DNA from 3 places in the Caulobacter sp. GW821-FHT11E11 genome. Region 2 is predicted to be linked to each of the others. Evidence: predicted binding sites of a transcription regulator. Region 2 holds the regulator's gene; each other region holds the start of a gene.

Region 1 (9,908 bases), on a different contig from region 2:
TCTACCGCCGCCACGCGGTCTCGCAGGAAGTCTAGATGTCCGTCCGTCCCGTCGACGCCGCCCTCGAGGGTCTTCGCACCATGCGGCGCAAGCCGCTGCCGGTGCTGGCCTGGGCGACCTTCTCGCTGGTCATGCTGCCGATCCTGGGCCTGTTCGCCAAGATCGTGCTGGGCGACGAAGGCCGCGCGGCCCTGGCCGGACGCGCCGGCTCGGCCGACCCGCGCGAGATCCTCGACCTGATCACCCACCTGGGCGGGGTCATGGTGCTGCTGATCGCCGTGGCCCTGGTCCTGGCCTCGGTGCTGCAGGCGGCGATCATCCGCTCGGTGATCGAGCCCAACAACAACCGCTTCGCCTATCTGCGCCTGGGCAAGGAAGAGCTGCAGCTGCTGGTCGTGTCGCTGATCACCTGGGCCGCGGCCCTGGGCGTGACGGTGATTCCGTCCGGCGCGGTGGTGCTGGGCACGTCGTTGCTGTCGGGCGCGGCGGCCGGCTGGTTTGGCACCCTGGGCGCCCTGGCGGTGATCGGCCTGTCCCTATGGGTGGCCGTGCGCCTGTCGCTGCTGGGCCCGCACGCCTTCTCGCACCATCACATCGACATCCGGGAAGCGTGGGTCCAGACCCACGGCCAATTCCTGCGCCTGCTGGGCATGTATGTGATGGCCATCATCCTGGCGGCGCTGGTCTCGCTGATCGGGACGACGATCTCCAGCATCATCGGCAATGTGGTCGGCGGTGGCGTCGACCCCTTGAGCGGCGGCGACGTGGTCGCCAGCCACCCGCGCCTGATCCTGGTGCTGCTGGCCAACCTGCTGCTGGCCCCGGTGTTCCTGACCCTGCAGACCGTGATCCTGGTCGCCGCCCCGGCCCGCGCCTTCGCCCAGCTGAACCAGGACGAGATCGACGCGGGCCTGCACGACTAGGCTGACGCGGAGGGTCTCGCCGCCATCCGCTCACGCCAGGCGATCACGTGCTTGGCCTCGGCCGGCGTGTGCAGCCCGGTGAAGTCGGCGAAGTCCAGGGTCGTCTGCCCGGTGATGTCGGCCATCGTGTAGGTGTCGCCGGTCAGGTAAGGACGGCCATCGGCCAGCTCCTTGTCCAGCCACAGCTGGGCCCGTTCGACGACCTCGCGGTTGGACTCGCCGAACTCGACGTTCTGCTTGAGCAGGCGCGCGGTCAGCGGATGGGCGTGACGCCAGAACATCCCGACCGGCACCATCAGCCGAAACTCGGCCCGGCGGATCCACATCTCGACATGGGCCTGCTCCAGCGCCGTGACCCCGAACAGGGGCGGGGAGGGGTGCAGCACTTCGAAGTAGCGGCAGATGGCGACGGTCTCGCTGATCGTGGTCCCGTCCTCCAGCTCCAGCGTCGGCACCTGGCCCAGGCTGTTGCGCGCGAGGTGTTCAGGACTGCGGTGTCCGCCCTGGCGCATGCCGATCTGGATCTCGGGCACCTCGAGGCCCTTTTCGGCCAGGAAGATCCGCACGCGACGCGGATTGGGCGCCGGCATGGCCTCGCCATAGAGCTTCATAGTCGCCTCCCGTGAGACGGCGCTGATGGCCGTCTTTCAAACAGATGTTAGAGGCGGGTTCGCCGTCGCCGCAACCCCGGCGAATAAAGCCGCGTTCGGCACTGTCGAAGGGGCGCGAACCTTGTTAGGGCTGTCGCTCTGCACGCCAGCCTCAAGAGCCCGACATGTCAAAGTTCTCCGCCTCCGACGCGGCCTTCTCCGGTTTCCGCCTGGTGCGGGAGAACCTGAAGACCGTCGGCGTCTGGGCGGGCGCCATGACGGTGCTGTCGATCATCTCCAATGTGCTGGCCATCGCGTTCTTCGGTCCGCAGCTGGAAGCCTTCATCAGCTACACCTCCGAGAACAACACGCCGGACATCAGCGAGATGGCGCGCCTGATGTCGGACCTGGCGCCGCTGGCGCTGTGGTCGCTGCCCTACAGCCTGCTGCTGAACGGCATCATCTTCGCCACCCTGAACCGCGTGGTGCTGCGTCATGACGAAAGCCGCTTCGCTTACTTGCGCATCGGCGCGGCCGAACTGCGTCAGGCCGCCGTGTGGCTGCTGCTCTGCCTGGTGCTGATCGGCGTGCTGTTCCTGGGCTCGGCCCTGGGCGGTTTCCTGGGCGCTCTGGGCGGCCCGACGGGGGCGTTCCTGGCGCTGCTGTGCGTCGTCGGTTCGATGTGCGCCATGGTCTGGCTGGCCGTGCGCCTGTCCTTCGCCTCGTCGGTCACCTTCGACACCGGCAAGGTCACCCTGTTCCGCGCCATGCCCAAGACCGAGGGCCTCTTCTGGCCGCTGCTGGGCGCCTATCTGCTGGCGGGGGTGATGAGCGTGATCGTGGTGCTGCTGATCTGGACGATCGTCTCGGCCGTCGGCCTGATCGCCTCGGGCGACTTCGCCGCCACCGGCAAGATGATGCGCGCCGACACCAGTTCGCTGCAGGCCTATTTCACGCCCGCCGGCATCGTCCAGGCGCTGTTTTCGGGCCTGATCTCGGTGCTGACCACCCTGATCGTCTTCGGCCCGGCCCCGACCATCTATCGCGAACTGAAGGAGCGCGAGAGCGGCGTCTCCAGCGAGGGTAACGGCGGCTGGTAAGCCTTCGAAGTATCCAAGGAAAAGGCCCCGGAGATCGCTCTCCGGGGCCTTTTTGTTTCTAGGCCCGCTTGGCCTTCTTCAGCTCGGCCACTCGCGCCTTGCGGCGCTCCTCGTGGCGGTCCAGCAGCTCCTTGAGGTAGCGGCCGGTCCAGCTGGCCTCGACCTTGGCCACGTCCTGGGGCGAGCCGGTGGCGACGATCTCGCCGCCGCCGTCGCCGCCCTCGGGACCGAAGTCGATCAGCCAGTCGGCGGTCTTCACCACGTCCAGGTTATGCTCGATGACGACCACGGTGTTGCCCTGGTCGACCAGCTCGTGCAGCACCTCGAGCAGCTTCTTGGTGTCCTCGAAATGCAGGCCGGTGGTCGGCTCGTCCAGGATGTACAGCGTGCGGCCGGTGGCGCGCTTGCTGAGCTCCTTGGACAGCTTCACCCGCTGGGCCTCGCCGCCCGACAGGGTCGTGGCCTGCTGGCCGACCTTGATGTAGCTGAGGCCCACGCGCTTGAGGGTCTCCATCTTGTCGCGGATCGGCGGCACGGCCTTGAAGAAGTCGGCGGCCTCCTCGACGGTCATGTCCAGGACGTCGGCGATCGTCTTGCCCTTGAACAGCACGTCCAGGGTCTCGCGGTTGTAGCGCTTGCCCTTGCAGATATCGCAGGTGACGTAGACGTCGGGCAGGAAGTGCATCTCGATCTTGATGACGCCGTCGCCCTGGCAGGCCTCGCAGCGGCCGCCCTTGACGTTGAAGCTGAAGCGCCCAGGGCCATAGCCGCGCGCCTTGCTCTCGGGCAGACCCGCGAACCAGTCACGGATCGGACCGAAGGCGCCGGTATAGGTCGCCGGGTTCGAGCGCGGGGTGCGGCCGATCGGCGACTGGTCGATGTCGATGACCTTGTCGAACTGCTCCAGGCCCTCGATCCGCTCGTGCGGGGCAGGGGCGTCGCTGGCGTTGTTCAGGCGGCGCGCGGCGGCCTTGTACAGGGTCTCGATCGTGAAGGTCGACTTGCCGCCGCCTGACACGCCGGTGATGCAGGTGAAGGTCCCGACCGGGATCTCGGCCGTGACGTTCTTGAGGTTGTTGCCGGTGGCGCCGATGACGCGCAGCATCTTCTTCTTGCTGATCGGCCGGCGCTCTTCCGGCACCTCGATCTCGCGCGCGCCGGTCAGGTACATGCCGGTGACGCTCTTGGGGTTGGCCATGATGTCGGCCGGCTTGCCCTCGGCGACGATCTCGCCGCCATGGACGCCGGCGGCCGGGCCCATGTCGATGACGTAGTCGGCGGTGAGGATGGCCTCCTCGTCGTGCTCGACGACCAGCACCGAATTGCCCAGGTCCCGCAGGCCCTGCAGCGAGGTCAGCAGGCGGGTGTTGTCGCGCTGGTGCAGGCCGATCGACGGCTCGTCCAGCACGTACAGCACGCCGGTCAGGCCCGAGCCAATCTGACTGGCCAGGCGGATGCGCTGGCTCTCGCCGCCCGACAGGGTGCCCGAACCGCGTGAGAGGTTGAGGTAGTCCAGGCCGACATCGACCAGGAACCGCAGGCGATCATTGATCTCCTTCAGGATCCGCCGGGCGATCTCCATGTGCTTGTCGGAGAGCTTGCCTTCCAGGCTGGCGAACCAGTCGCGCGCCGGACGGATGGCCAGCATCGACACCTCGGCGATGTCCATGGCGTCGATCTTGACGGCTAGGGCTTCGGGCTTCAGGCGCTTGCCGTGGCAGGTCTCGCACGGGGTGTCGGACTGGTAGCGGCCCAGCTCTTCACGGACCCAGCTCGAGTCCGTCTCACGCCAACGGCGCTCCAGGTTCGGCAGCACGCCCTCGAAGGGCTTCTCGACCTCGTACTTCCGGGCGTTGTCGTCGTAGGTGAACTTGATCTTCACGCCTTTGGAGCCTTGCAGCACCACGTCACGCGCGTCGGCCGACAGCTTGTACCAGGGCTCGTCCATCGAGAAGCCGTAGTGACGGGCCAAAGCCTGCAGAGTCTGGGTGTAGAGTGGCGAAGGACCTTTGGCCCATGGGGCGACGGCGCCCTTGTGCAGGCTCTTGTCCTTGTCGGGGATCACCAGGTCGGCGTCGAAGGCCAGCTTGGCGCCCAGGCCGTCGCAAACCGGGCAGGCGCCCGCCGGATTGTTGAACGAGAACAGGCGCGGCTCGATCTCGGCGATGGTGAAGCCGCTGACCGGACAGGCGAAGCGTTCCGAGAACAGGATGCGCCTCGGCTCCTTCTCGCCCTCTTCGATATTGGCGAACTCGGCCACGGCCAAGCCATCGGCCAGGCGCAGGGCCTGCTCGATGGAGTCGGCCAGGCGCTGCTCCATCTCGGGCTTGGTCACCACGCGATCCACGACCACGTCGATGTCGTGCTTGAACTTCTTGTCGAGCGCCGGGGCGTCCTCGATCGGATAGTACTCGCCGTCGATCTTCAGCCGCTGGAAGCCGGCCTTCTGCCACTCGGCGATCTCCTTGCGGTACTCGCCCTTGCGGTCGCGCACGACGGGGGCCAGCAGGTAGAGACGCGTGCCTTCGGGCAGGGCGGTGATCTTGTCGACCATCTGGCTGATGGTCTGGCTTTCGATCGGCAGGCCGGTGGCCGGCGAATAGGGGATCCCGACCCGCGCCCACAGCAGGCGCATGTAATCGTGGATCTCGGTCACCGTGCCGACCGTCGAGCGCGGGTTGCGCGACGTGGTCTTCTGCTCGATCGAGATCGCGGGCGACAGGCCCTCGATCAGGTCGACGTCGGGCTTGCTCATCAGCTCCAGGAACTGACGGGCATAGGCCGACAGGCTTTCCACGTAGCGGCGCTGGCCCTCGGCATAGATCGTGTCGAAGGCCAGGGACGACTTGCCCGACCCCGACAGGCCGGTCAGCACGACCAGCTCGCCGCGCGGAATGTCGACGCTGACGTTCTTCAGATTGTGCTCACGGGCGCCGCGAACGCGGATGAAGTTCAGTTGCTCAGCCATGTTTTCCGGAACGTTGGGCCGCGACATTGGTCGCAGCGCAGCGGCTATATGTAGGGCTCGACGCGCGAATTAACACAAGAACAAGGTGTGAACAAATGTCGCGCCCGCGAGGGGCCGTTTCTGCTGACAGTCAGTGTCAGCAGACCTGCCGCCAATAAGGCGCCGCTTGGACACTTGCCAGCCATCGCGCGGCCCCGAAAGCGGCGCCATCCGCGCGCGTCGTCCTCTCCCAGCTTAACCAGAGGTGGCGGGATGGGGCGGGGCGTGTGGACCAGGCGGTGGCTCGCCGCCTCGGGCGGGGTGCTGGTCAACGGTCTGATCCTAGGCGCCTTGGTGCTGATCGAGGAACCGCCGCCGCTGCTGGAAGAGCCGCCGGTCATTGTCCTGGAGCTGGACAAGCCGGAGAAGCGGGCCTCGCCGCAACGCCAGGCGGCGGCCGGAGCGCGATCGGCGGCGCGGGCGGCGCCGGCTCAGGCGACGACGTCGGAAGACGAGGGACCGCCGGTCGTCTCAGCTCCGACAGCGCCGTCTGCACCCGTCGTCGATCCCGCGTGGACGGTCGATCCCAAAGTCGTCGACCGTTGGCGGCTTATCGAGGGTAACGCCTCCATGGGGACCGGCCGGCTCAAGCGCGCGTGCCTGGGCCTCAGCAACGAGCACATGACGTCGGAGGAGAAGGAGGCCTGCTACAACAGCTGGGGCCACAGGCCCGACAAGCGTCCGTCGCCCAACTTCATCGGCCCGATCGACGAGACCAAGTGGGAGACGCCCGAGCCCAAGCCGCCGCCGCGTTACGACGAGCAACGCCGGCAACGCTGCCGCGACTACCGTCGGGGCCGTACGCCGGGCTTCGCCGAGCGGAACCTGTCCACCGGCGGCCCGGCGCCCAGGCTGAGCGAAGGCGGCTGCTTCTGACCTTGGCCGTTCGGATTCCCTAAACCCTGTTTGGAAGCGGGTTCTTCAGTCCACGCATGATTAAACCGCCACGATCGGGCGGGGGCTCGACGTCAGAAGGACCGAGCCATGGCCAAGAAGGCCGCCGCCGAAAGTAGCAAGCAGGAAGCCAAGCAGGACGCGTTCGACGCGTTGAAGGGCCCCAAGCCGCGTTCGATCATCATCGACATGATGGTGTTCTGCGGCGGGATCGGCTCGCTGGTCTGGGTCCTGCGGAACATGGCTCCCTAGCCTCAGGCCCGGTCGATCCGCGCCGCGTAGCAGCCCCACTTGGCGTAGTGGGCGTGCAGATAGGCGATCTTCGGATCCTCGAACAACGTCGCGATCAGGGCGTCGGCCGCCGCGCCCTCGGTGATGTCGGCGGCGATCATCATGTCGGTTTCGTCGAAGGCCCGCAGCGACAGCAGGCGACGGCGCAGGGCTGGCGGCATCGCGTCGACGGTCGCGACCGGTTCGACATTCTCCCGCACGAAGACGGCATGGCTGGCGCGGAACGGCGTCGGGGCCGGCTGGTGCTCGTAATTGACCAGGATCAGGGTCTCGCCGGGCTCGGCGTCATCCAGGCTGACGCGGCAGGGAAAGCCGCGCGCCACGTCGGCGACCACGCGGCGGGCGCCGTGCGCGGCCAGGGTTTCGTCGTCCATCGCAAACAGCGGGGCGAACGGTTCGGCGGGCAGGCTGGTTACGGCGTAGGCCATGGAGAACTCCTCTATTGAGGCGTTTTCCCTCTTCTCAATCGGCGACGACACCCGATCCTTGCGGTCTTGCCGAACCGCGTTCGCGGGCGTAGAAGCCGCGCTCTCAACTGATGGAGGCCCTCATGATCAGCAAGACGGAAGACCGCTTCGTCCTTCCCGTTTCCCTGACCGTGAGTTCGCATGTCCTTCGTCACTCTGGACGCCGTTTCCGCCGCCACGCCTGACGGCCGGCTGCTCTTCGAAAATCTGAACCTGTCCATCGGGGCCGAGCGCATCGGCCTCGTCGGGCGCAACGGCGCGGGCAAGTCGACCTTGCTGGCGCTGATCGCCGGCCTGCGTCCGCCGCTGGCCGGGACCGTCGCGCGGACGGGGACGGTCGCGACCCTGGACCAGACGCCGGACGTCTCGGACGGCGCGCGGCTGGTCGACCTGCTGGGCGTCGGCCGCGACTGGGATCGCCTGTCGCGCATCGAGCGCGGGGAGGGCGACGAGACCGACCTCTCCGAGGCCGACTGGGACCTGCCGGCGCGGCTGGACCAGGCCTTGGGCGACGTCGGTCTTTCAGGCTTCGATCCTGAGCGACCCGCGGCGGCGCTGTCGGGCGGCCAGGCGACGCGGGCGGGGCTGGCTAGGCTGCTGATCGCGCGACCTGACGTGCTGCTGCTGGACGAGCCGACCAACAACCTGGACGTCGAGGCCAAGGCGATCGTGGCCCGCGTGTTGTCGCGCTGGCGCGGCGGGGCGGTGGTGGTCAGCCACGACCGCGCCTTGCTGCGCGGCATGGACCGGATCGTCGAGCTGTCGTCCCTGGGCGCGCGCTCGTACGGCGGCGGCTGGGACCTCTATGCCGAGCGCAAGGCCGAGGAGGCCCAGGCCGCCCAGCGCGACCTCGACCACGCCGAGAAGGAGGTCCGCCGCGTCGCCCGCGAGGCCCAGGTCGCCCGCGAGCGCAAGGACCGCCGCGACGCCGCCGGTCGCAAGTTCGCCGATCGCGGCGGCACGCCCAAGATCGTGCTCGGCATGATGGCCGAGCGCGCCGAGATGAGCGGCGCGCGCGAGGGCAAGCTCGCCGACAAGCTGGCGACCCAGGCGGCGGAGGCAAAGGCGAGCGCGGAAGCCCGTGTCGAACGCGCCCGGACCCTGGGTTTCGACCTGCCATCGTCCGGATTGCCGGATGGGCGGACAGTGCTGAGCTTCGACGACGTCGGCTTCGCCTGGCCGGACGGAACACGGGTGATCGACGGCCTGTCGTTCCGCCTCGCCGGGCCCGAGCGCGTGGCGGTGTCGGGGCCGAACGGGACGGGCAAGACGACCCTGATCCGCCTGGCGACCGGAGACCTGACAGCAACTGTCGGTGAGGTCCGCCTGGGCGTCCCCGTCGCCCTGCTGGACCAGCGGGCGGCGCTGCTGAACGACGACGAGACCATCCTGGAGAACTTCCGCCGCCTGAACCCCGGCGCCACCCAGAACGACGCCCATGCGGCCCTGGCCCGGTTCCTGTTCCGCAATACCGCCGCGCACCAGGTGGCCGGAACCCTGAGCGGCGGCGAGCGTCTGCGGGCGGCCCTGGCTTGCGTGCTCAGCGCCGCCGCGCCGCCGCAGCTGCTGATCCTGGACGAGCCGACCAACCACCTGGACCTGGCCTCGATCGAGGCCGTCGAGGCGGCGCTGTCGGGTTATGACGGCGCGCTGCTGGTCGTCAGCCACGACGCCGACTTCCTGGAAGCGATCGGCATTGAACGACGGATCGCCCTCGGTTAAGTCTATGTGACCGGTAACATTGAGCCTGACTCGATGACCCGGCAACGCAGGGCGAGGATGATATGGACGGCGGTCGGGACCACCCGCTTCGGGTGACATTGAGCGAACTGATGCACCTGCGGGCCTTGCCGCTGGACCGCGCGCCGGTCCGGCTGCGCCAGTGGGTCTATCTGGTCGAGCCCGACATGCGGGCGGCGGAGGCGGGTTTCGTCTCCCTGTTCGCTCCGGGGCAGGACTCCGCGCTGGGCCGTGTTGTCGTCGCGAACGAAGACGGCGGCTGGCTGTGGGAGCGTCACCAGGAGTTCTCGACCTGGACCTGGTTCGCCTACGGGCCGCTGGGGCGCGACCTTGGTTTCCAGCCTCAGCCCGAGGCGAGCGCCTTCTGGCTGGACGGCGCGCCTGGCCAGGTGTTCCGGGGCGTCGAGATCTCGGTCTCGGCCCCCGGCGCCGAGCCGCCCACGCAGACGGACCTGGGCCGCCATATCGACCTGGCCCGCTGCGTCTCGTGCGAGGTGTTCGACGGGGCGGCGCGGATCTGGACCGACTTCCGGCTGCGCGAGGGCGGCACGGGCCGCATCCACGTCCAGAACCTGACCCTGGCCAATGACGAGGTCTCGCGCCTTGTCCAGACCCTGCTGGAGATCGGCAACTATCGGAAGCTGGCCCTGATCGGCTTCCCGCCGGCCCGCGAGCTGTTGGCCTGGCTGGACGGGGCCGAGGCGCGGCTGGCGGCGATCACCAGTGGTCTGGCGGCCGGCGAGGACAGCCAGAGCGTTCTGGACCACCTGCTGGCCCTGTCGGCCGAGGTCGAGTTGCGCGCGGCCAAGAGCCGGTTCCGGCGCGGGGCGACGGAGTCCTACCACCGCCTGACCCTGGATCGTTTGGAAGCCCTGCGCGAACGCCGCGTGCCCGGC
Region 2 (9,908 bases):
CCACGCGCCTGGCAAGCTGTCGCTGATCGCCGAGATCAAGAAGGCTTCGCCGTCCAAGGGCCTGATCCGCGCCGACTTCGACCCGCCGGCCCTGGCTCGGAACTACGAAGCCGGCGGCGCATCGTGCCTGTCGGTGCTGACCGACGGCCCCAGCTTCCAGGGCGCCGACGCTTATCTGATCGACGCCCGCGCGGCCGTCAGCCTGCCCTGCATCCGCAAGGACTTCCTCGTGGATCCCTGGCAGGTGGCAGAGAGCCGGGCCCTGGGCGCCGACGCCATCCTGGTCATCTTGGCGATGATCGACGACGTCCTGGCCGCCGAGCTGATGAGCGAGGCCAAGCGCCTGGGCATGGACGCCCTCGTGGAAGTCCATGACGAGGCCGAGATGGAACGCGCCGGCGCCCTAGGCTCGGATCTGGTCGGCATCAACAATCGCGACCTGAAGAGCTTCGTGGTCGACCTGGCCGTCACCGAGCGTCTCCAGGCCCTGGCCCCCAAGGATGCCCTGCTGGTCACCGAAAGCGGCATCTTCACCCACGACGACGTCGTGCGGATGGAGGCCACCGGCGCCAAGGCCATGCTGGTCGGCGAGAGCCTGATGCGCCAGGCCGACGTCACGGCGGCGACCAAGGCCTTGCTCGGCTGACAGATCGGGTACGCGCCGTCTGGCGTTTTCCCCCTCGCCCGCCCACAGTCCTCTCAACAAGAACACTGCCCCGCGCGAGGAAACGCGAATGCATTGGCTCGCCCGCGTGGTGAATTGGTCCCTCGTCGCCTTTTTCAAGCGCGAGGGCTGGACGATCGAGGGCTCGGCCCCGACGACGACCCGCAAGTTCGTGATCATCGCCGCGCCGCACACCAGCAATTGGGACTTCGTCTACTTCCTGGGCGCGGCCGATGCGCTGAACCTGAAGCTCAGCTTCATGGGCAAGGCCTCGCTGTTCCGCTGGCCGTTCGAGAAGTTAATGAAGGACCTGGGCGGCGTGCCGATCGACCGCTCCCAGTCGCGCGACACGGTCCAGGCGATGGCCGACGAGTTCGCCCGCCGCGACGAGTTCATGCTGACGATCGCGCCCGAGGGCACGCGCGGCAAGGCGGGCGGCTGGAAGACCGGCTTCTACAACATCGCCCTGAAGGCCGGCGTGCCGATGGTGCCCGGCTTCATGGACTACAAGCGCAAGGTCGTGGGCCTGGGCCCCGCCATGATGCCCAGCGGCGACTACGAGAAGGACCTGGCGGCGCTGGCGGCGTTCTATGCGCCGGTCACGCCCAAGCATCCGGAACGCAAGACCGTCCTCTAGAGCCCGCCGCCACGATTTGGCCAAGCTCGCCGCCCTAACCTTGGCTTGAGCAAGCAAGGGGATGGCGATGCGCAAGTGGACTGAAGGCCTGATCGAGACCGCAAAGACCTTCGCCATCGTGGTCGTGGTGTTCCTGATCCCGCGCACGGTCTTTTGCCAGCCGTTCACGATCCCGTCGGAATCGATGCAGCCCACCCTGATGGTCGGCGACTACATCCTGGTCTCGAAATATCCGTACGGGATCAGCCGCCACTCGATCCCGCTCAGTCCGCCCGTGGGTCACGGCCGCCTGCTGGGCCAGGCGCCCGAACGCGGCGACATCGTGGTGTTCAAGAAGCCCAGCGACGGCCGCACCGACGTCATCAAGCGCGTCATCGGCCTGCCCGGCGACCGGATCCAGATGGAGGGCGGCGTGGTGCGCATCAACGGCGCGGCCGTGACCCAGACCCTGACCGGCATCGACGCCGAGGGCTCGCCCAATGCCTATCCGATCCCGGTCCGCCACCTGCGCGAAACCCTGCCGAACGGCCGGACCTACGCCACCAACAGCTTCGGGGTCGAGACCCAGGCGGCCAATACCGGCGTCTATACCGTGCCCGCCGGCTGCTATTTCGTGATGGGCGACAATCGCGACAACTCGCTGGACAGCCGCTTCAACCCCGGCTCGACGCCCAAGGGCTATGCTTCCTGCGCCTGGGACGTGGCCCGCGACGCCGACCTGCCGCCGGAACTGGGCATGGGCTTCATCCCGGCCGAGAACCTGGTCGGCCGCGCCGAGCGGATCCTGTTCTCGTGGACCGGCCACGGCCTGCGCCTGGACCGCACGTTCAAGGCCCTGCCCGCCCCCAAGGTTGGCTGACCTCACAACCCCCGCTAGGGTCCGCGCCACTTCGAATTGAGGGGAATCGGATGCGGGCCTTCCTGTCCAAGCTGCGTCGCGCCTTGTCGGCCGCCCCTCCCGCCCCGGCGGTGGACGCCGTGGCCGCCCCGCAGGAGCTCTGGCATCTGGTCGGGGCCGCCGACGCCGACTACGTCCGCGTGGGCCAGCAGTTTCGGCAGCTGTTCATCGATGCTGGCCTGCAGCCGCACCACGCTATCCTGGACGTCGGCTGCGGCATCGGCCGCGCCGCCGCGCCCTTGGTGGACTATCTGGACGAGACAGGTCGCTACGCCGGCTTCGACGTGATGGCCCAGGCGATCGACTGGTGCAAAGCCAACATCGCCGTCGGCGACGAGCGTTTTGCCTTCCTCCACGCCGACATGCACAGCGACCGGTACAATCCGGAAGGCTCGCAACCCGCCAGCCGCTTCGTGTTCCCCTATCCCGACGCCAGCTTCGACTTCGTCTGGCTGGGCTCGGTGTTCACCCACCTGCTGGCCGCCGACCAGGCGCAATTTGCGCGAGAAATCGTCCGCGTTTTGAAGCCCGGCGGAACCAGCGTCATCTCCTGGTACCTGATCGACGACGAGGCCCGCGCCAACACCGGCAATGGCCAGATCGCCTTCGATTTCGTCCACGCCCTGGACGGCTGCTGGACGGCCAATCCCGAGATGCCCGAGGACACGATCGCCTACGACCTGGCCTCGATCCTGGCTCAGTACGATGCCCTGGGCCTCGACACACTCAACGTGGCGCTCGGTGTCTGGCGGCGCGAGCCGATGCAGGACCAGGACATCATCGTGGCCCGCAAACGCACCTGAAAGCTTTCGTTAAGCTTTTGATTCTGGTCGACATTTACCCTATCGGCCAAGCTAGCTATTGATTTTCCTCGCCTTTCTCCGGCGAACGACGCTCGACTTGACTTTAACGCGGAACGCCTAGAGAACATTCGAAAGGTTTGCGGTTTGTTCCGCGCTCCAGCCGAGGTTCACATGCTCACCCGCAAGCAGCACGAACTGCTGATGTTCATCCACGAGCGGATCAAGGAGACCGGCGTCTCCCCGTCCTTCGACGAGATGAAGGAGGCCCTCGACCTGGCCTCCAAGTCGGGCATCCATCGGCTGATCACGGCCCTGGAAGAGCGCGGCTTCATCCGTCGCCTGGCCCACCGGGCTCGGGCGCTGGAAGTGGTGAAGCTGCCGCAGCAGGCGACGACGGCCGCCCCGCCCAAGGGCCGCGGCGCGTTCCGCCCGCAGGTCTTCGAAGGCGGCGGCTCGCCCCCGCCCGCCCCGGCCGCCTCGTCGGCGCCCGCCAATGACAGCCGCGACCTGCCGATCCTGGGCAAGATCGCCGCCGGCACCCCGATCGACGCCATCCAGCACGAACGCGAGCGCCTGCCGGTGCCCGAAGCCATGTTGGGTAGCGGCGAGCACTATGTCCTCGAGGTGCAGGGCGACTCGATGATCGAGGCCGGCATCCTCGACGGCGACTACGTGATCATCAAGAAGGGCGACACCGCCACCTCGGGCGAAATCGTCGTCGCCCTGGTCGGCGAGGAAGCCACCCTCAAGCGCCTGCGCAAGAAGGGCGGCTCGATCGCCCTGGAAGCGGCCAACCCGAAGTACGAGACCCGCATCTTCGGCCCCGACCAGGTCGAGGTGCAAGGCAAGCTGGTGGGCCTGATCCGCCGGTATCACTAGCTCGGCTCATCCCCGCGAAAGCGGGGATTTGAATAGGCCCCGACCTTGGCTGAGGTTCGGGGCCTTTTCGTATCGGGGTTACAGCCGCCCTTCCTCCGCCAGCCGCTTGGCCGCCTTGTCGAAGCCGGCCCAGGCCGCCGCCGCCAGCGAAGCGCCCGTGCTGACCCGGCGCACGCCCAGCGCGCCCAGGCTCTCGACCGACATGTCCGAGCCCCAGAACAGGACGTTGACCGGCTTGGGGGCCACGGCCTGAACGATAGCGCGGATTTCCTCGGGATCGGTGACCGCAGGTGCGTAGAGGCAGTCGGCGCCAGCCTCGGCATAGACCTTCAGGCGCTCGATGGTCGGCTCCAGATTCCGGTTGCCACGCAGATAGCCCTCGGTGCGGCCGACCAGGATCACGTCCTGGCCCGAGGCGTCGATGGCGGCCCGGGCGGCCTTCAGGCGTTCCAAGGCGACCGGCAGGTCGTAGAGCGCCGAGCCCGACCAGTCCTCGATCGACAGGCCTGCGACGCCGGCCTCGATGGCCAGGGTGACGCTCTCGCCGACGCCCTCGGCGGTATCGGAGAATCCGGCCTCGAAGTCGGCGTTCACCGGCAGGTCGGTGGCGGCGCACAGCTGGCGCAGGTGATCGATAACCTCGTCGCGGGTGATCTGACCGTCGTCCTTGCCCAGGGCCCAGGCCGCCCCGGCGCTGGTCGAGGCCAAGGCCTTGAAGCCCAACTTCTGCAGCCGCTTGGCGCTGCCGGCGTCCCACGGGTTCGGCAGGGCGAAGCAGCCCTCGGCATGCAGGGCGCGGAAGGCGGCGCGGCGGGCGGCGAACGGGTTGGACATCACGAATCCTCCAGAAGGTCGGCGCGAGGCTTAGCCGCCGCTCGTGACATCAGGTGTCAGCAGGCGGCTCCAAGGCCGGTCGCCGCGCAATGGCTGAGCCCAGACGATGCGCCAGCCGTCGGGCCGACGATAGAGCTCGGCCGCTCCACCGCGCGCGAAATCCTCAGCCGCCAGCAACACCGCATCGGCGCACAGCGGCGGGATGCGCTCCGGCGCCGGACCCCGGATCACCACGACCTCACTGGCCACGCACATGCCCGACAAAGTCTCGGCGTCGGGCGTCTTGCGGCTCCAGGCCAGGGACAGCCGCACCGGCGCGCCCAGGGCCGGCGCGCAGACCCGCTTGTCGCAGGCGTAGAGGCTCCAGGTCGCCGGCTCGAGCCCGCGCCGCCGCGCCCACAGCTCGGCCCCGAAGCGCTTGGCGTCGGTCCGCAACAAGACCGCCGCGTCGCCCGAGCGGACGGCGGCCGTGGCGCCGTCGGCGGCGATCCAGGCGTCCGGCGCGGCGGGCCTGGGCCACAAGGCGACCGCCAGGGCCAGGGGCGCGCCGATCCAGCGCAGATGGCCCTTCCACAGGCACAGGATCATCAGGCCCAGGAAGGCCACGACCAGCACCTGCGGCGGGGCGCTGGCTACGATCCTCTGCGCGCCATGGGCGTCGGCGAAGCCGTTGGCGATCCCGACCATGGCGTCGATGCCCCATCCGGCCACGGCCAGGAACGGCGCGCCCAAGCCGAACGGCTCAAGCAAGGTGCCGATGGCCAGGAACGGCATGATCACGAACGACGACAGCGGCGCGACCGCCAGATTGGCCGGCAGGCCCCAGACGGCGACACGATTGAAGTGCTGCATGGCGAACGGCGCGGTGGCCAGGCCCGCCACCAGGCTGGCCGCGACCGACGCCGCCAGCCAGACGATCCCCGCCTGCGGCCAGCGGATCCACCAGGGCGTCGAGATCTCCTTCACCGGACGCGGCCAGGCCTCGGCCAGGGCCACCAAGGCGGCGGTGGCGGCGAACGACATCTGGAAGCCCGGCTCGCCGGCCGTCTCGGGCTTCAGGGCCAGGATCAGCAAGGCCGCTACTGCCAGCCCATGAAGCGTGATGGCCCGCCGGTCGAACAGGATCGCCAGGAACGCCACGCTGGCCGTGATCGCCGCCCGCTCGGCTGGCGGCGGGGCTCCCGAGATCACCAGATAGCCCAGCACGGCGACGAGGCCGGCGATGGCGGCGATCTTCTTGCCTGGCGCCCGCAGGGCCAGCCACGGCCAGGCGGCGACGCCCAACCGCACTACCCCGAACATGAAGCCGCCGACGATGGCCATATGCAGGCCGGAGATCGAGATGATGTGCGCCAGGCCCGAAGCGCGCATGGCGTCCGTGTGGTCCTGAGTGATCCAGGCTTCATGGCCGGTGACCATGGCCGCGCCCAGGCCACCGCTGGTGGGTCCCATCCGCGCCAGGATCCGCTGAGCCAAACTCCAGCGGAAGGCGTTGACCGCCATCGACAACCGCAGCCGCCATGGTGGCGGATCCAGCCGCGCGACGTCCCAGTCGCCGATGATGAAACCGACGCCGCCGATCGAGTCGAACCAGGCGTCGCGCGCGAAGTCGTAGGATCCCGGCGCGGCCGGCGGCGGCGGCGGCCCCAGCATGGCCCTCAGCCGCACAGCCTGGCCCGGCGCGGGCGTCTCGTTCTCGCCGATCGTCACCCGGATCCGACGCGGCGTGTGTTCCGGCGCCAGCCCCGACACCGCGACCGGCGCGATCAGCAGACGCGGCCCGCCCGCGCCGGGGCTGACGACGTCGACGACAAAGCCCTCCACGCGTCGCACGACCCGCTCGCCGGCCATAACCGGCGCGGCCACACGGTCGCTGCGGAGCTTGGCCGCGAAGCCGCCCGCCGCGCCGCAAGCCGCCAGACTGGCCAGAGCCACCAGCAGCGGCGCCGCATTGCGTCGGCGCAAGACCTGCCAGACCGCTGCCAGCACCAGCATCACGCCGCCCAGCAGCCACAGCGACGGCTCGCGCCCCGCCTCCAGATAGGCCGCCGCGCCCAGACCGAACGCCACCGGCGTCCACAGGAAGGCCCGGACCGCATTGACTCGCACTTCGGCGACCGTCAGCGCCGCGAGGCCGCGCCAGGAGACCCGCGTTGCGGCTGTCGCCGGCGCGATATCGGCAAGTTCCGCGCCTAACACCCGGAAACCACTGTATTTTTGACGGTTAAGCCAAGTTCGCCGCGCTGCGGAAAAGCGCTAGGCCCGGTGCAAAGCGGCATGCTAAGACGCGCCGCCCAAGCCGCATCGCGGCCCGCGGTTTCCGGCGCCGTCTTGGCGTCCAGCCTTGCAGCCCTGAAGTCCATGTCGAACCCCACCTCCCCCGGCCCTTTCGCGACTGGCGTCGTCACGCGCTTCGCCCCCTCGCCCACCGGTTTCCTGCATATCGGCGGCGCCCGCACGGCGCTGTTCAACTGGTTATATGCACGCCACACGGGAGGAAAGTTCCTTGTTCGCGTCGAGGACACCGATCGTGAGCGTTCGACCGAAGCGGCCGTCGCCGCGATCTTCGAGGGCCTGAACTGGCTGGGCCTGGAATCGGATGACGAGGTCGTCTTCCAGCACACCCGCGCCCCGCGCCACGTCGAGGCCGTGCAGGAGATGCTGGCCGCCGGCCGCGCCTATCGCTGCTGGATGACCGTCGAGGAACTGGAAGTCGCCCGCGAGAAGGCCCGCTCCGAGGGCCGCGCCATCCGCTCGCCCTGGCGCGACGCGCCGGAAGGCGACCTGGCGGTCCCGCACGTGATCCGCTTCAAGGGTCCGCTGGACGGCGAGACCGTGGTCGACGACCTGGTCAAGGGCCCGGTGACCTTCCGCAATATCGAGCTGGACGACCTTGTCCTGCTCCGCGCCGACGGCGCGCCGACCTACAACCTGGCCGTGGTCGTCGACGACCACGACATGGGCGTCACCCACGTGATCCGTGGCGACGACCACCTTAACAACGCCGCCCGCCAGAGCCTGATCTACAAGGCCCTGGGCTGGGACGTGCCGGCCTTCGCCCACATCCCGCTGATCCACGGCCCCGACGGCGCCAAGCTGTCCAAGCGTCACGGCGCTCAGGCCGTCGGCGAGTTCGCCGACCTGGGCTACATCCCCGAGGGTATGCGCAACTACCTGGCCCGCCTGGGCTGGGGCCATGGCGACGACGAGGTCTTCAACGACGAGCAGGCGATCAGTTGGTTCGACGTGGCCGACGTGGTCAAGGCGCCCGCGCGCCTGGACTGGGCCAAGCTGAACCACATCAACGCCCAGCACCTGCGCAAGGCCGACGACGCCCGCCTGACCGAGCTGGCCCTGACGGCCGCCCATAAGCGTGGCGAGCCCCTGCCCGCCGACGCCCGCGAGCGCATCGCCCGCACGGTTCCGGAGGTGAAGGAAGGCGCCAAGACCATCCTGGAGCTGGTCGACCACTGTGCGTTCGCACTGAAGGTTCGTCCGCTGGCGCTGGAAGAGAAAACCCAAAAGCAGCTGACCGAGGAAACCGCCGAGCGCCTGACGCGCCTGCGGGAGCAACTGGCCTCGGTCGCGACCTTTGACGCCGCCTCCCTGGAAACCGCGTTGAAAACGTTCGCGGAATCCGAAGGCGTCGGCTTCGGCAAGTTCGGCCCGGCCCTGCGCGGGATCCTGACCGGCGGCGCGCCGGCCCCGGACCTGAACAAGACCATGGCCGCGCTCGCCCGCGAAGAGAGTTTAGGGCGCCTTGACGACGCCCTGGCGCCGCGCGCATGAGGCGCTATAACGCACGTGCGAAAACGAAAGTTGGACTGCTCGTTCCAATTTATGAAGGGGTCTAAGTATGACCGATAAAGCCACGCTGACGATCGGCGACAAGAGCTACGACCTGCCGATCCTCAAGGGCAGCACGGGTCCGGACGTTCTCGACATCCGGAAAGTCTACGCTGAAAGCGACCACTTCACGTTCGATCCGGGCTTCACGTCCACTGCGTCGTGCGAAAGCAAGATCACCTATATCGACGGCGACGCCGGGATTCTGCTGCACCGCGGCTATCCCATCGACCAGCTGGCCGAGAAGTCCTCGTTCCTCGAGGTCTGCCACCTGCTGCTGAACGGCGAACTGCCGTCGGCCGAAGAATTCGCCAAGTTCGAAAAGAACATCACCTACCACACGATGCTGCACGCGCAGTTCGACGCCTTCTTCCAGGGCTTCCGCCGCGACGCGCACCCGATGGCCGTGATGACCGGCGCCGTCGGCGCCCTGTCGGCCTTCTACGCCGACAGCATCAATGTCGATGACGCCCGCGAGCGCGAGATCAGCGCTCACCGCCTGATCGCCAAGATGCCGACGATCGCTGCCCGCGCTTACAAGTACACGGTCGGCCAGCCGTTCGTGTCGCCGCGCAACGACCTGTCGTACTCGGAAAACTTCCTGCGCATGTGCTTCGCCGTGCCGGCCGAGGACTGGAAGCCGAACCCGGTGCTGACCCGCGCCATGGACCGGATCTTCATCCTGCACGCCGACCACGAGCAGAATGCCTCGACCTCGACCGTCCGCCTGGCCGGTTCGTCGGGCGCGCACCCGTTCGCCTGCATCGCCGCCGGCATCGCCTGCCTGTGGGGCCCGTCGCACGGCGGCGCCAACCAGGAAGCCCTGGAGATGCTGGAAACCATCGGCTCGGTCGAGAACATCCCGGACTACGTCCAGGGCGTGAAGGACCGCAAGTACAAGCTGATGGGCTTCGGCCACCGCGTGTACAAGAACTTCGACCCGCGCGCGAAGGTCATGCAGAAGACCGCCCACGAAGTGCTGGCGGAACTGGGCCACAACAACGACCCGCTGCTGCAGGTCGCCCAGGAACTGGAAAAGGTCGCCCTGAGCGATCCGTACTTCATCGACCGCAAGCTGTACCCGAACATCGACTTCTATTCGGGCATCACCCTGCGCGCGATGGGCTTCCCGACCAACATGTTCACCGTGCTGTTCGCCCTGGCCCGCACCGTCGGCTGGATCAGCCAGTGGAAGGAAATGTTCGAGGACCCCACCCGCAAGATCGGTCGTCCGCGTCAGCTCTACACGGGCGCCACGCAACGCGACTACGTGCCGGTCGAGAAGCGCTAAGCGCTCTCTACTCGGAGACACGGATCAGGCCCCGCTTTCGGCGGGGCCTTTTTCGT
Region 3 (9,908 bases), on a different contig from region 2:
TGGTTTTGGGTTTCCCGCCCAGTGCCCCGGTGCGCAAGCCCGGTTGGCGTACGTGGTCGTCGTGGCTCTTCACGGCGACGGTCTTCGCATGCGCGTTCGCTGGCGCGGCCCAGGCGGGCGAGCAGGAGCCCGGCTACGCCCTGAAGGCCGGTTACCTGGCCAAGTTCACCCCCTTTGTTGACTGGCCCGAGGAAGCGTTCGAGGCGCCCGGCAGCCCGTTCCGGCTGTGCGTCGGCGGCCGTGATCCGTTCGGCGGCGCCATCGACCGCGTGGCCGGCGCCCTGCATGTCGGCGACCATCCCGTGATCGTCATGCGCCTGCCAATCGTGGCCAAGGGCGCGGGCTGCCACCTGCTGTTCCTCAGCGCCTCTCGCCAGCAGACGCCGCAGCAGATGCTGGCCGTGGTGGCCGGCAAGCCGGTCCTGACCGTGGCGGACGAGGAGCTGGAGGCGCCGGGCGCCATCGTCCAGTTCGTGATCGTCGACAGCCGCCTGCGCTTTTCGATTCGCGCCGACGCCGCCCAGGCGGCCGGCCTGACCCTGAGTTCCAAGCTGCTGGCGCTGTCGGCGCAGCCGCGCGAGGGGGGCAAATGACCGCACCGGCCGCGCGACCGGGCTGGCGGCCCGCCCTGACCGTGTCGATGGCCATCGCCCTGGCCGTGGCCATCGTCGCGGCCGCCTTCGGCATGGCCGCCTATAACGAGCACCTGGGCCAGCAGGAGCGCCATCGCCAGGCCGAGGTGCAGCTCCGTATCCTGGCCGGCAGCATGGCCGCGCCCTTGGCCTTCGACGACCGCTCTGCGGCCCGCGAATATGTCGGAGCCCAGAGCTCCAACCCCGATGTCGAGGCGGTCGCCGCCTACGACATGCAAGGCGGGCTGACCGCCAGCTTCACCCGTCCCGGCGCGCCGCCGCCGCCGGCCCGCAACACCCTGGGACCGCCCCGCCTGGACGGCGCCCGCTTGGTCCTGACCTCGCCGGTGACCGAGGGAGAGACGGTGCTGGGCTCGGTCTATCTGCGCTCGGTGCTGGAATCGCCGTCCCGCCGGGCGATGCGCTATGCGGGTTTCGCGCTACTGATCGTCATGGCCGCCCTGTTGGTGGCCGTGCTGGGCGCCAGCAACGCCCGCGAGGTCGTGACCAACCGCAAGCTCCAGGCCGAGATCCGCGAGCGCGAAAAGGCCGAGGAGGCCCTGCGTCAGTCGCAGAAGATGGAGGCCATGGGCCAGCTGACCGGCGGCGTGGCCCACGACTTCAACAACCTGCTGATGGTCGCCTCCAGCGGTATCGACCTCTTGGACCGCACCACCGACCCCGCGCGCCGCGAGCGCCTGCGCCAGGGCGTGCGCCAGGCCATCGATCGCGGCGCCAGCCTGACCCAGCAACTGCTGGCCTTCTCGCGCCGCACGCCGCTGAAGCCCGAGGTGGTGGATATCGCCACCCGCCTGGCCGGCATGCACGCCCTGCTGGACCGCTCCCTACGTGAGGACGTCAAGGTCGAGATCAACCTGCCGCCCGACCTGTGGCGCATCGAGGTCGACGCCTCGCAGCTGGAGGTGGCGGTGCTGAACATCGCCATCAACGCCCGCGACGCCATGCCCGATGGCGGCACGATCACCATCGAGGCCCGCAACGAACCCTCCGGCCGTCCGGACGGGGCAGGGGACACCATCCGCTTGGCCATTCGCGACACCGGCCCCGGCGTCGCGCCCGAGATGCTGACCCGGCTCTTTGAACCGTTTTTCACGACGAAGGCCGTCGGCAAGGGCACGGGCTTGGGCCTATCGCAGGTCTACGGCTTCGCCCGCGCTTCGGGCGGCGAGGCGGGCGTCGAGAGCAAGCTGGGCGAGGGCGCCACGATCTGGCTGCGCATCCCGCGCTCGACCAAGGCCTTGGCCGCCGAGCCCGCCGCCATCGCCCCGCGCAAGGCCGGTCCGATCGGCCGCTACCGCATCCTGCTGGTCGAGGACGACGACAGCGTCGCCCAGCTGGTCGAGGAGATGCTGCGCGAACTGGGCTACGAGGTGGTCCGCGCCGGCGAGGCCTTGGCCGCCCTGGAGGTGCTGCGCAAGGACGGCGCCTTCGACCTGGTGTTCAGCGACATGGTCATGCCGGGCGACGTCGGTGGCCTGGACCTGGCGCGCGACATCTCGCGCCTGCGCCCCAGCCTTCCGGTGATCCTGACCACCGGCTACAGCGCCGCCGCCGCCGCCGCGACCAACGAGGGCCGCCGGGTGCTGATCAAGCCCTACCGCATCGAAGCCCTGGCGACGGAGCTGGATACGGCGCTGACGGGCCAGCAGCGAGCCAGCTAGGGTGTAGGAACCCTCGGGAGCGCGGATCGGTTGGAGTCATTCACCGATCACGGAGGAAGCCATGTCCAAAGCGCCCCCCATCCCGCCCGAACAACGCGCCTTCAAGGGCCAGAAGCCCGACATCGAAGGGCAGGGCGGTCGCCACGACGATCTGCAGAGTCAGGAAGTCGGCAATGCCGACGTAAATCTCGACGAGCAAGGCCGCTCGGGCAACCTGCGCCAGAACACGACCCATTCGGGCAACGTTCAGAACCGCTGACCGTCATGTGTCGAGCGGCCGACTGTCGGTCGCTCGACATTGAAAGTGCTTCTCATTCAAGAGTTTGACGGCGACGGAACGGGTCTCTTCCTCCGCGAGTTGGTTGGCGGTCAGTTCAGGAGAACACCATGGCCGCCACCGCGAAAACTACCAGTAAGACCAAGTCCGCCAAGCCGCGTAAGTCGACCCGTCGCACGGGCCGCCGTGATCCGCTGGCCATCACCCTGCTCAAGAAGGACCACCGCGAGGTGGAGGCGATGTTCGACGAGTATGAGCAGCTCGAAAAGGACGCCGAGAAGCTGGCCCTGTTCAACCAGATCGCCCTGGCCCTGAAGGTCCACACCCAGATCGAGGAAGAGGTCCTCTATCCAGAGAGCCGCGGCGAGGTCGAGGACGACCTGATCGACGAGGCATATGTCGAGCACGACGGCGCCAAGAAGCTGATCGCCGAGATCGAGGCCATGAAGCCCGGCCAGGAGTTCTACGACGCCAAGGTCAAGGTGCTGGGCGAGTACATCAAGCACCACGTCAAGGAAGAGGAGCAGCCCGGCGGCTTCTTCGCCCAGGCCAAGAAGGGCGAAGAAGACCTGGAGGGCATGGGCGAACGCATGAAGGCCCGCAAGGAAGAGCTGATGGCTGAGTACGGCGGCAAGGCCGCGCACTAAAGCTACCGAGCGCTCAACAGACGCCCGGCCGAGAGGCCGGGCGTTTTGCTATGTCAGGCCCGCCAGTTCACCCGCCATCCGCAGGTCCTGCACGAATTCCGCATAGGCCCGCGCCTTGGCGTCCTCATCCGGGACACGCAGCAGGAACGACGGGTGATAGGTCACCACGCCCTGGCTTTGGTCGGACAGTTGCAGCGCCTTCCCGCGGTTGGCCCCGATCGGCGTCGGTTTGCCCGTCACGCCCAGGGCCGCCGTCGCGCCGAGCATCACGATCACACGCGGCTTGACCAGGCGTCGCTCGGCGTCCAGCCACCAGCGACAGGCGGTGACCTCGCCGCGGTCCGGCGTCTTGTGGATACGCCGCTTGCCGCGCAGCTCGTGCTTGAAGTGCTTCACGGCGTTGGTGACGTAGGTCCGGTTGCGGGCGACGCCGGCCTCGGCCAGGGCCTTGTCGAACATCTGCCCCGCCGGCCCGACAAACGGGCGACCGGCAAGGTCCTCCTGGTCGCCGGGCTGCTCGCCGACGAACATCAGCGGCGCCGGGGTCACGCCTTCGCCCGGCACGCCCTGGGTGGCGTCGCGCCAGAGGTCGCAGCGGCGACAGACATGGACGCCGGCGTCGACCTCCTCCAGCGTCGTGGCCGCGCCCGAGCCGTACGAGGCGTCGCGCGCGTGGCGCAGGGCGGCCTTCAGCACGCGGTCGGACGGTTGGCGAGGCGTGGACGCGACCATGGCGGCGGCGCGCTCCTGGGCGGTTTCGATCAGCTCGGGAATGAGCGCCGCCTCGGGCAGGTTCCGCCAGTAGCGCTTGGGCATCTCCTGACGCATCTGCCTGGGGTTCAGCCGGGCGGGGTTGAAGATCGAGGCGTAGTAGGTGCGCCAGAGCTCTTCCTGAGCGTCCTCGGACGGCGCATCAGCCGGATCGGCGCCTTCCGACACCATCAGCCGCTCGCGGTCCCAGGCCACGCAGGCGTCGGGCGTCAGGATGGTCCAGTCCATGTTGGTGAAGCGGCGCACGAAGAAGCCGGCGGTGGCCTCGGTGACGCGGTGGGCGGGCTCGAACCAGGCGGCGTAGGTCTCGGTCGCTGCGCCTTCGATCAACCGGAAGCGGACGAAGGCCTTCATCTTGTGCGAGGCGCGGCTGACGGCCTTGGCCATGTCGCGGGCGCGCGCCATGTCAGGATCGGCCGGATTGTCGATCAGCCGCGGCTCGCGCTCCAGCCGCCACAGGATGCGGTAGAGCAGGGCACAGCGGTCGGCGCTGCGGTTCTGGATCACCTGCTCGGCCAATTCGACAAAGGCGGCGGGCACAGTGAAGTTCGCCGCGCCAGAAGCGGCGACGGGCAAGTCCAGGTCGAACAGTTCCCGCTCCACCGTCCACACCACCGCCTCGGGCGTCACGCCCTCGGCCCGCAGCGCCCGCGCGGCCGCGCGCCAGCCGGCGAAGTCGATCTCGGACGCCAAGCGCACCACCCGCATCAGAACAGGCTCAGCTGCTGGGGCTGGACCAGGGCGGCCTTCAGGCTCTCGCGATCAGCCAGGGCGCCGGGCGTCCAGTCGGCGGTGACCACGAAGGCCCTGGCGCGCTTCAGGACGGCCCCAACGCGCTTGAGGTCATCCAGCGTCAGGCGGGTGACCTTCCGGGCCGCCAGGATGCGTTCCACGGCCTTGGCGCCGATGCCCGGCACGCGCAGCAGCGTTTCCTTGTCAGCGGTCTGGATATGGATCGGGAACTTGGCGCGGTTGCGCAGCGCCCAGCTGGTCTTGGGATCGACGGTCAGGTCCAGGTCCTCGCCCTCGGCGACGATCTCGGGCCGCTCGAAGCCGTAGAAGCGCATCAGCCAGTCGGCCTGGTACAGGCGGTGCTCGCGCAGCAGCGGCGGCCGGGCCAGGGGCAGGCGCGAACTGGCGTCGGGGATCGGGCTGAAGGCCGAGTAGAACACCCGTCCCAGGCGATAGGCGCCATACAGGCTGGCGCTGCGGGCCAGGATGTCGCCGTCCTTGGCCGCGTCCGCCCCGACGATCAGCTGGGTCGACTGGCTGCGGGCGAAGGACCGCCGTCCGGCCTTCTTCGCCGGCTCGGCGTAATCGTCGATCGCCAGGCGCATGCGGCCCATGGCGCGCTTGATGTCGGTGGGACTCTTCTCGGGGGCCAGGGCGGCCAGGCTGTCGTCACGTGGCAGCTCGATATTGATCGACACCCGGTCAGCATAGAGGCCGGCCTCGGCCGCCAGTTCCGGCAAAGCCTCGGGGATCAGCTTGAGGTGGATGTAGCCGCGGAAGTCGTGGTCCAGCCGCAGCGATTTCGCCACCCGGACCATCTCCTCCATCGTGTAGTCGCCCGTGCGGATGACGCCCGACGACAGGAACAGGCCCTCGATGTAGTTGCGCTTGTAGAAATTCAGGGTGAGGTCGACGACCTCCTTCACCGTGAACCGCGCCCGGGGTGTGTTCGACGACACGCGGTTGATGCAGTAGGCGCAGTCGTAGATGCAGAAGTTGGTCAGCAGGATCTTCAGCAGGCTGATGCAGCGACCGTCGGGCGCATAAGCGTGACAGATGCCCATGCCCTCGGTCGAGCCCACGCCCTGGCCGCCGACGGAGGTCCGTTTCTCGGCGCCGGACGAGGCGCAGGACGCGTCGTACTTGGCGGCGTCGGAGAGGATAGCGAGCTTACGTCTGAGATCGAGAACGGCCATGCATGGCACGTTATCGTTCTTATTTTGTTCTAGATAGTCTTCACGCGCGACAAGGGCATGGAGCACAATGTCGCGCGTGAATAGAAGCGTCGGGGAGCAGACTTTGCGGCCTGCTCCCCGCCAAAGGCTTAGCCGTTGACGGCGTCCTTCAGTTGCTTGGCCGGCGTGAAGGCGACCTTCTTGCTGGCGGCGATTTCGATGGTCGCGCCCGTGGCCGGGTTACGGCCGGTGCGGGCCGGCTTGGCCTGGACCTTGAACTTGCCGAAGCCCGGAATCGAGACTTCTTCGCCCTTCACGGCGGCGTCGGAGATCGACTTGAAAACGCCGTCGATGATGGCCTTGGCTTGGGTCTTGGTCAGCTTGTCGTCGGCGGCGACAGCGGCGTCGACCAGATCGGAAACGTTCGTCATCTCTAAGCTCATGTCCTGTGAATCAGGGAGTTGTGAGCCTGCCGAGGCGTTTCGGGTTTGTCACCCGTTAGGGAAGGTTAAAACGCCGATTCATGGGGGCAAAACGCCCGTGGGCCGGGGATTTTTACGAAATCGTCGCCTCACGAACGGCCAAGTTCGGGGCAAAAGCGTTAATATTGGTCCCGTAAGTGGACTATGAGCCGACTCGCGCACTAGGTGATTCTGCACGGAATCGCCTCCGATCCGGGCCGGTTCGGGTTCAAATCGACAAGACCGGAACGCCGCGCCGGCCCTAGCCATTCTTCCTGAACACACAGGAGAGACCGCCATGACCGATGTCGATAATGGATGGGACGGGCAGGACGGCGCCGAGGCGCTGGACGAGGATGTCGTCGGCAAGGACGGCGAGTTGCGCACCTTTGAGGAGCTGCCGGACGTGCTGGATGTTACCCAGGCCGAGGGCGACGCCGACGATGACGACGCCCTGATCGGCGAGGATCTGGACGACGACGAAATCATCGCCCTCGAGGAAGACGCCGACGGCGGCGATGGCGTCGACGAGGACGACAAGCGACCGCAAGTCTTCGATGGCGAGTAACGGGGGCGAATAACGACCATGGCAGCGCGCAAGCTCGCGGCCTATCAGGCCAAGCGCGACTTCAAGCTCACGGCTGAGCCTTCGGGCGAGGTCGAGGTCGCCGCGTCCGAGCGGGCGCGTTTCGTCATCCAGAAGCACGACGCCACGCGGCTGCACTACGACCTGCGGCTGGAGCACGAGGGCGTGTTCCTGTCGTGGGCGGTGACCCGGGGGCCGTCGCGCGATCCGCACGACAAGCGCCTGGCCGTCCATGTCGAAGACCACCCGCTGGCCTATGGCGATTTCGAGGGCACGATCCCCGAAGGCCAGTATGGCGGCGGCACGGTGATGCTATGGGACCGCGGCTGGTGGGCGCCCGAGCCGGGCTTCGACCTGGAGAAGGGCCTCAAGAAGGGCGAGATCAAGCTCGTCTTCGCCGGCGAGCGGATGAAGGGCGGCTGGGTTCTCGTCCGGATCAACAACGACAAGTTCGGCGGCAAACGCGAGAACTGGCTGCTGATCAAGCATCACGACGAGTTCGCGATCGAGGGCGACCTCGACTTCCTGGAGGACACGTCCTTCTCGATCGCCTCGGGCCGGACGATGGACAAGATCGCGGCCGGCAAGGGCAAGGCGCCGACGCCGTTCATGACAGGGCAGGGGCCCACGTCGGACGCCGTCTGGAGCAGCACGAATTCACCCGAGGCCAGCGCCGAGAAGGCCGCCGAGGAGACGGGCGCGCCGAAGGGCAAGATGGCCAAGGCCAAGCCCGCCAAGGCGGCGAAGATGTCCGACTTCATCCCGCCGCAGCTGTGCAAGCTGGTCGACAGGCCGCCGGGCGGCGGGGACTGGGTCCACGAGATCAAGTTCGACGGCTATCGCATGCAGCTGCGGATCGAGGGCGGCAAGGCCGCTCTGCGTACCCGAACGGGCCTGGACTGGAGCAAGCGCTTCCCGCAGCTGATCGCGGATGCCGAGGATCTCCCCGACGCCCTGATCGACGGCGAGGTCGTGGCCCTGGACGAGGCCGGCTCGCCCAGCTTCGCGGGACTGCAGGCGGCGCTGTCGGAGGAGAAGACCGACGACCTGATCTTCTTCGCCTTCGACCTGCTGCATGCCGATGGTCAGGACCTGACCGAGCTGCCGCTGTCGGACCGCAAGAACCGGCTGAAGACGCTGCTGCCTGAGGGAGAACGCATCCGCTACGTCGAGCACTTCACCAGCGGCGGTGAGGCGGTGCTGCAGTCGGCTTGCCGGATGTCGCTGGAGGGCGTGATCTCCAAGAAGCTGGACGCGCCGTATCGCTCGGGCAAGGGCGCGACCTGGACCAAGGCCAAGTGCCGGGCCGGCCACGAGGTGGTGATCGGGGGCTGGACCACCACGGGCGACGCGTTCCGCTCGCTGATCGTCGGCATCTACAATAAAGAGGGCGAACTGGCCCATGTCGGCCGGGTCGGCACGGGCTATGGCCGCGACAAGGTCGCTAAGCTGCTCCCGGCTCTGAAGGCGCTGGCGCGCAAGACCTCGCCGTTCGGCGGCAAGGGTGCGCCGCGCGGTGGGGCAGGCATCCATTGGGTCGAGCCCGAACTGGTGGCCGAGATCGAGTTCGCGGGCTTCACGGGCGACGGCTCGGTGCGCCAGGCCTCGTTCAAGGGCCTGCGCGAGGACAAGCCCGCCAAGGCCGTCGCGGCCGAGGCGCCGGCCCCGGTCGAGGAGGTCGAGTTGGCTCAGCCGAAACCGGCCTCGGCCAAGCGCGCCGGCGGCAAGGCCTCGGTGCTGGGCGTGGCGATCTCCAATCCCGACAAGCCGCTGTGGCCCGACGCCGGCGACGGCACGCCGGGGACCAAGCTGGACTTGGCGCAGTACTTCGAAGCCGTCGGCCCCTGGATGCTGGAGCACGTGAAGGGCCGGCCCTGCTCGGTGATCCGCATGCCGGACGGCATCGGCGGCGAGACCTTCTTCCAGCGCCATTCGGGCAAAGGCGTCTCGGCCCTGATCGACGAGGTCACGGTCAGCGGCGACCACAAGCCGTATCTGGTGTTCAACACCGTCGAGAGCCTGGTCGCCGCCGCCCAGTGGGGCGCGCCCGAGCTGCACCCCTGGAACTGCCGGGAGGGCGCGCCGGAGGTTCCGGGCCGCCTGGTCTTCGACCTGGACCCCGCGCCGGACGTCTCGTTCGACGCCGTGGTCGAGGGCGCGCGCGAGATCCGCGACCGGCTGGAGGCCTTGGGCCTGGTCCCGTTCTGCAAGACCACCGGCGGCAAGGGCCTCCATGTGGTCACGCCGCTGAAGGGAACCAAGGTCGACTGGGACGCCGCCAAGGCCTTCGCCCGCGAGGTCTGCGCCCGCATGGCGGCCGACAGTCCCGACCAGTACCTGATCACCATGGCCAAGAAGGATCGTGGCGGGAAAATCTTCCTCGACTACCTGCGCAACGACCGCATGAGCACGGCCGTGGCCCCGCTGTCGCCGCGCGGCCGTCCGGGCGCGCCGGTCTCATGGCCGGTGGCCTGGACCCAGGTGCGCAAGGGACTGGATCCGTCGCGGTTCAACATCCGGACGGTTCCGGGCCTGGTGAAGGACCTCGACGCCTGGGACGCCTATGCCGACAGCGAGCGCGACCTGGCGCCGGCGATCAAGAAGCTGGGCAAGGCGTAGGTCGGATTTTACAGTGCCGCTATCCGGCGCATTCGAACGTCGGGATCATGGGGAGAACGGCATGGCCCGCGAGCAGGCGCTGCAAGCGCTAGAGACTTGGCACGACCTGCTGGAGAAGCGCGAGTTCGACCGTTTGCGTCCCTTGGCGTCCGACGCGGTGGTGTTCCGCTCGCCGGCCTTCTTCACGCCCTATCCGGGCGTCGAGCCGCTCGTGCACATCATCGCCACGGTCAACACCATCTTGGAGGACTTCGCCTATCACCGGGAGTTTTGGTCCGAGGGACACGAGTCCGTGGTGCTCGAGTTCAGCGCGCGCGTTGGCGACA

Evidence for each region. Region 2 encodes LexA, which represses DNA repair genes until DNA is damaged. Its sites were predicted from a motif close to ATGTTCNCNANNTGTTCT; they were not measured.
Region 1: uvrA (excinuclease ABC subunit UvrA) is a predicted target of LexA. The motif match lies at 5,659-5,676, and genes of this name have one in related genera.
Region 3: AC1RR5_RS10285 (putative DNA modification/repair radical SAM protein) is a predicted target of LexA. The motif match lies at 5,951-5,968, and genes of this name have one in related genera.

What each region holds. Positions count from the first base shown of each region.
Region 1 is NZ_JBXARO010000013.1:81,954-91,861, reverse strand. Features, by position in the region: gene AC1RR5_RS25890 (hypothetical protein) at 1-35, shown strand, start outside; gene AC1RR5_RS25885 (hypothetical protein) at 36-923, shown strand; gene AC1RR5_RS25880 (glutathione S-transferase family protein) at 920-1,534, opposite strand; gene AC1RR5_RS25875 (hypothetical protein) at 1,699-2,613, shown strand; gene uvrA (excinuclease ABC subunit UvrA) at 2,672-5,581, opposite strand; gene AC1RR5_RS25865 (hypothetical protein) at 5,846-6,496, shown strand; gene AC1RR5_RS25860 (hypothetical protein) at 6,605-6,766, shown strand; gene AC1RR5_RS25855 (DUF1203 domain-containing protein) at 6,769-7,233, opposite strand; gene AC1RR5_RS25850 (hypothetical protein) at 7,344-7,457, shown strand; gene AC1RR5_RS25845 (ABC-F family ATP-binding cassette domain-containing protein) at 7,414-8,994, shown strand; gene AC1RR5_RS25840 (DUF3422 domain-containing protein) at 9,057-9,908, shown strand, end outside.
Region 2 is NZ_JBXARO010000011.1:136,866-146,773, reverse strand. Features, by position in the region: gene trpC (indole-3-glycerol phosphate synthase TrpC) at 1-646, shown strand, start outside; gene AC1RR5_RS24255 (lysophospholipid acyltransferase family protein) at 735-1,301, shown strand; gene lepB (signal peptidase I) at 1,369-2,160, shown strand; gene AC1RR5_RS24245 (class I SAM-dependent methyltransferase) at 2,211-3,002, shown strand; gene lexA (transcriptional repressor LexA) at 3,174-3,881, shown strand; gene AC1RR5_RS24235 (isocitrate lyase/PEP mutase family protein) at 3,960-4,715, opposite strand; gene AC1RR5_RS24230 (ComEC/Rec2 family competence protein) at 4,746-6,890, opposite strand; gene gltX (glutamate--tRNA ligase) at 7,077-8,504, shown strand; gene gltA (citrate synthase) at 8,572-9,852, shown strand.
Region 3 is NZ_JBXARO010000003.1:642,838-652,745, forward strand. Features, by position in the region: gene AC1RR5_RS10260 (TOL_0243 family YfiR-like periplasmic protein) at 1-593, shown strand, start outside; gene AC1RR5_RS10265 (ATP-binding protein) at 590-2,314, shown strand; gene AC1RR5_RS10270 (hypothetical protein) at 2,376-2,573, shown strand; gene AC1RR5_RS10275 (hemerythrin domain-containing protein) at 2,702-3,238, shown strand; gene AC1RR5_RS10280 (UdgX family uracil-DNA binding protein) at 3,287-4,717, opposite strand; gene AC1RR5_RS10285 (putative DNA modification/repair radical SAM protein) at 4,717-5,937, opposite strand; gene AC1RR5_RS10290 (HU family DNA-binding protein) at 6,066-6,347, opposite strand; gene AC1RR5_RS10295 (hypothetical protein) at 6,676-6,945, shown strand; gene ligD (DNA ligase D) at 6,964-9,582, shown strand; gene AC1RR5_RS10305 (nuclear transport factor 2-like protein) at 9,644-9,908, shown strand, end outside.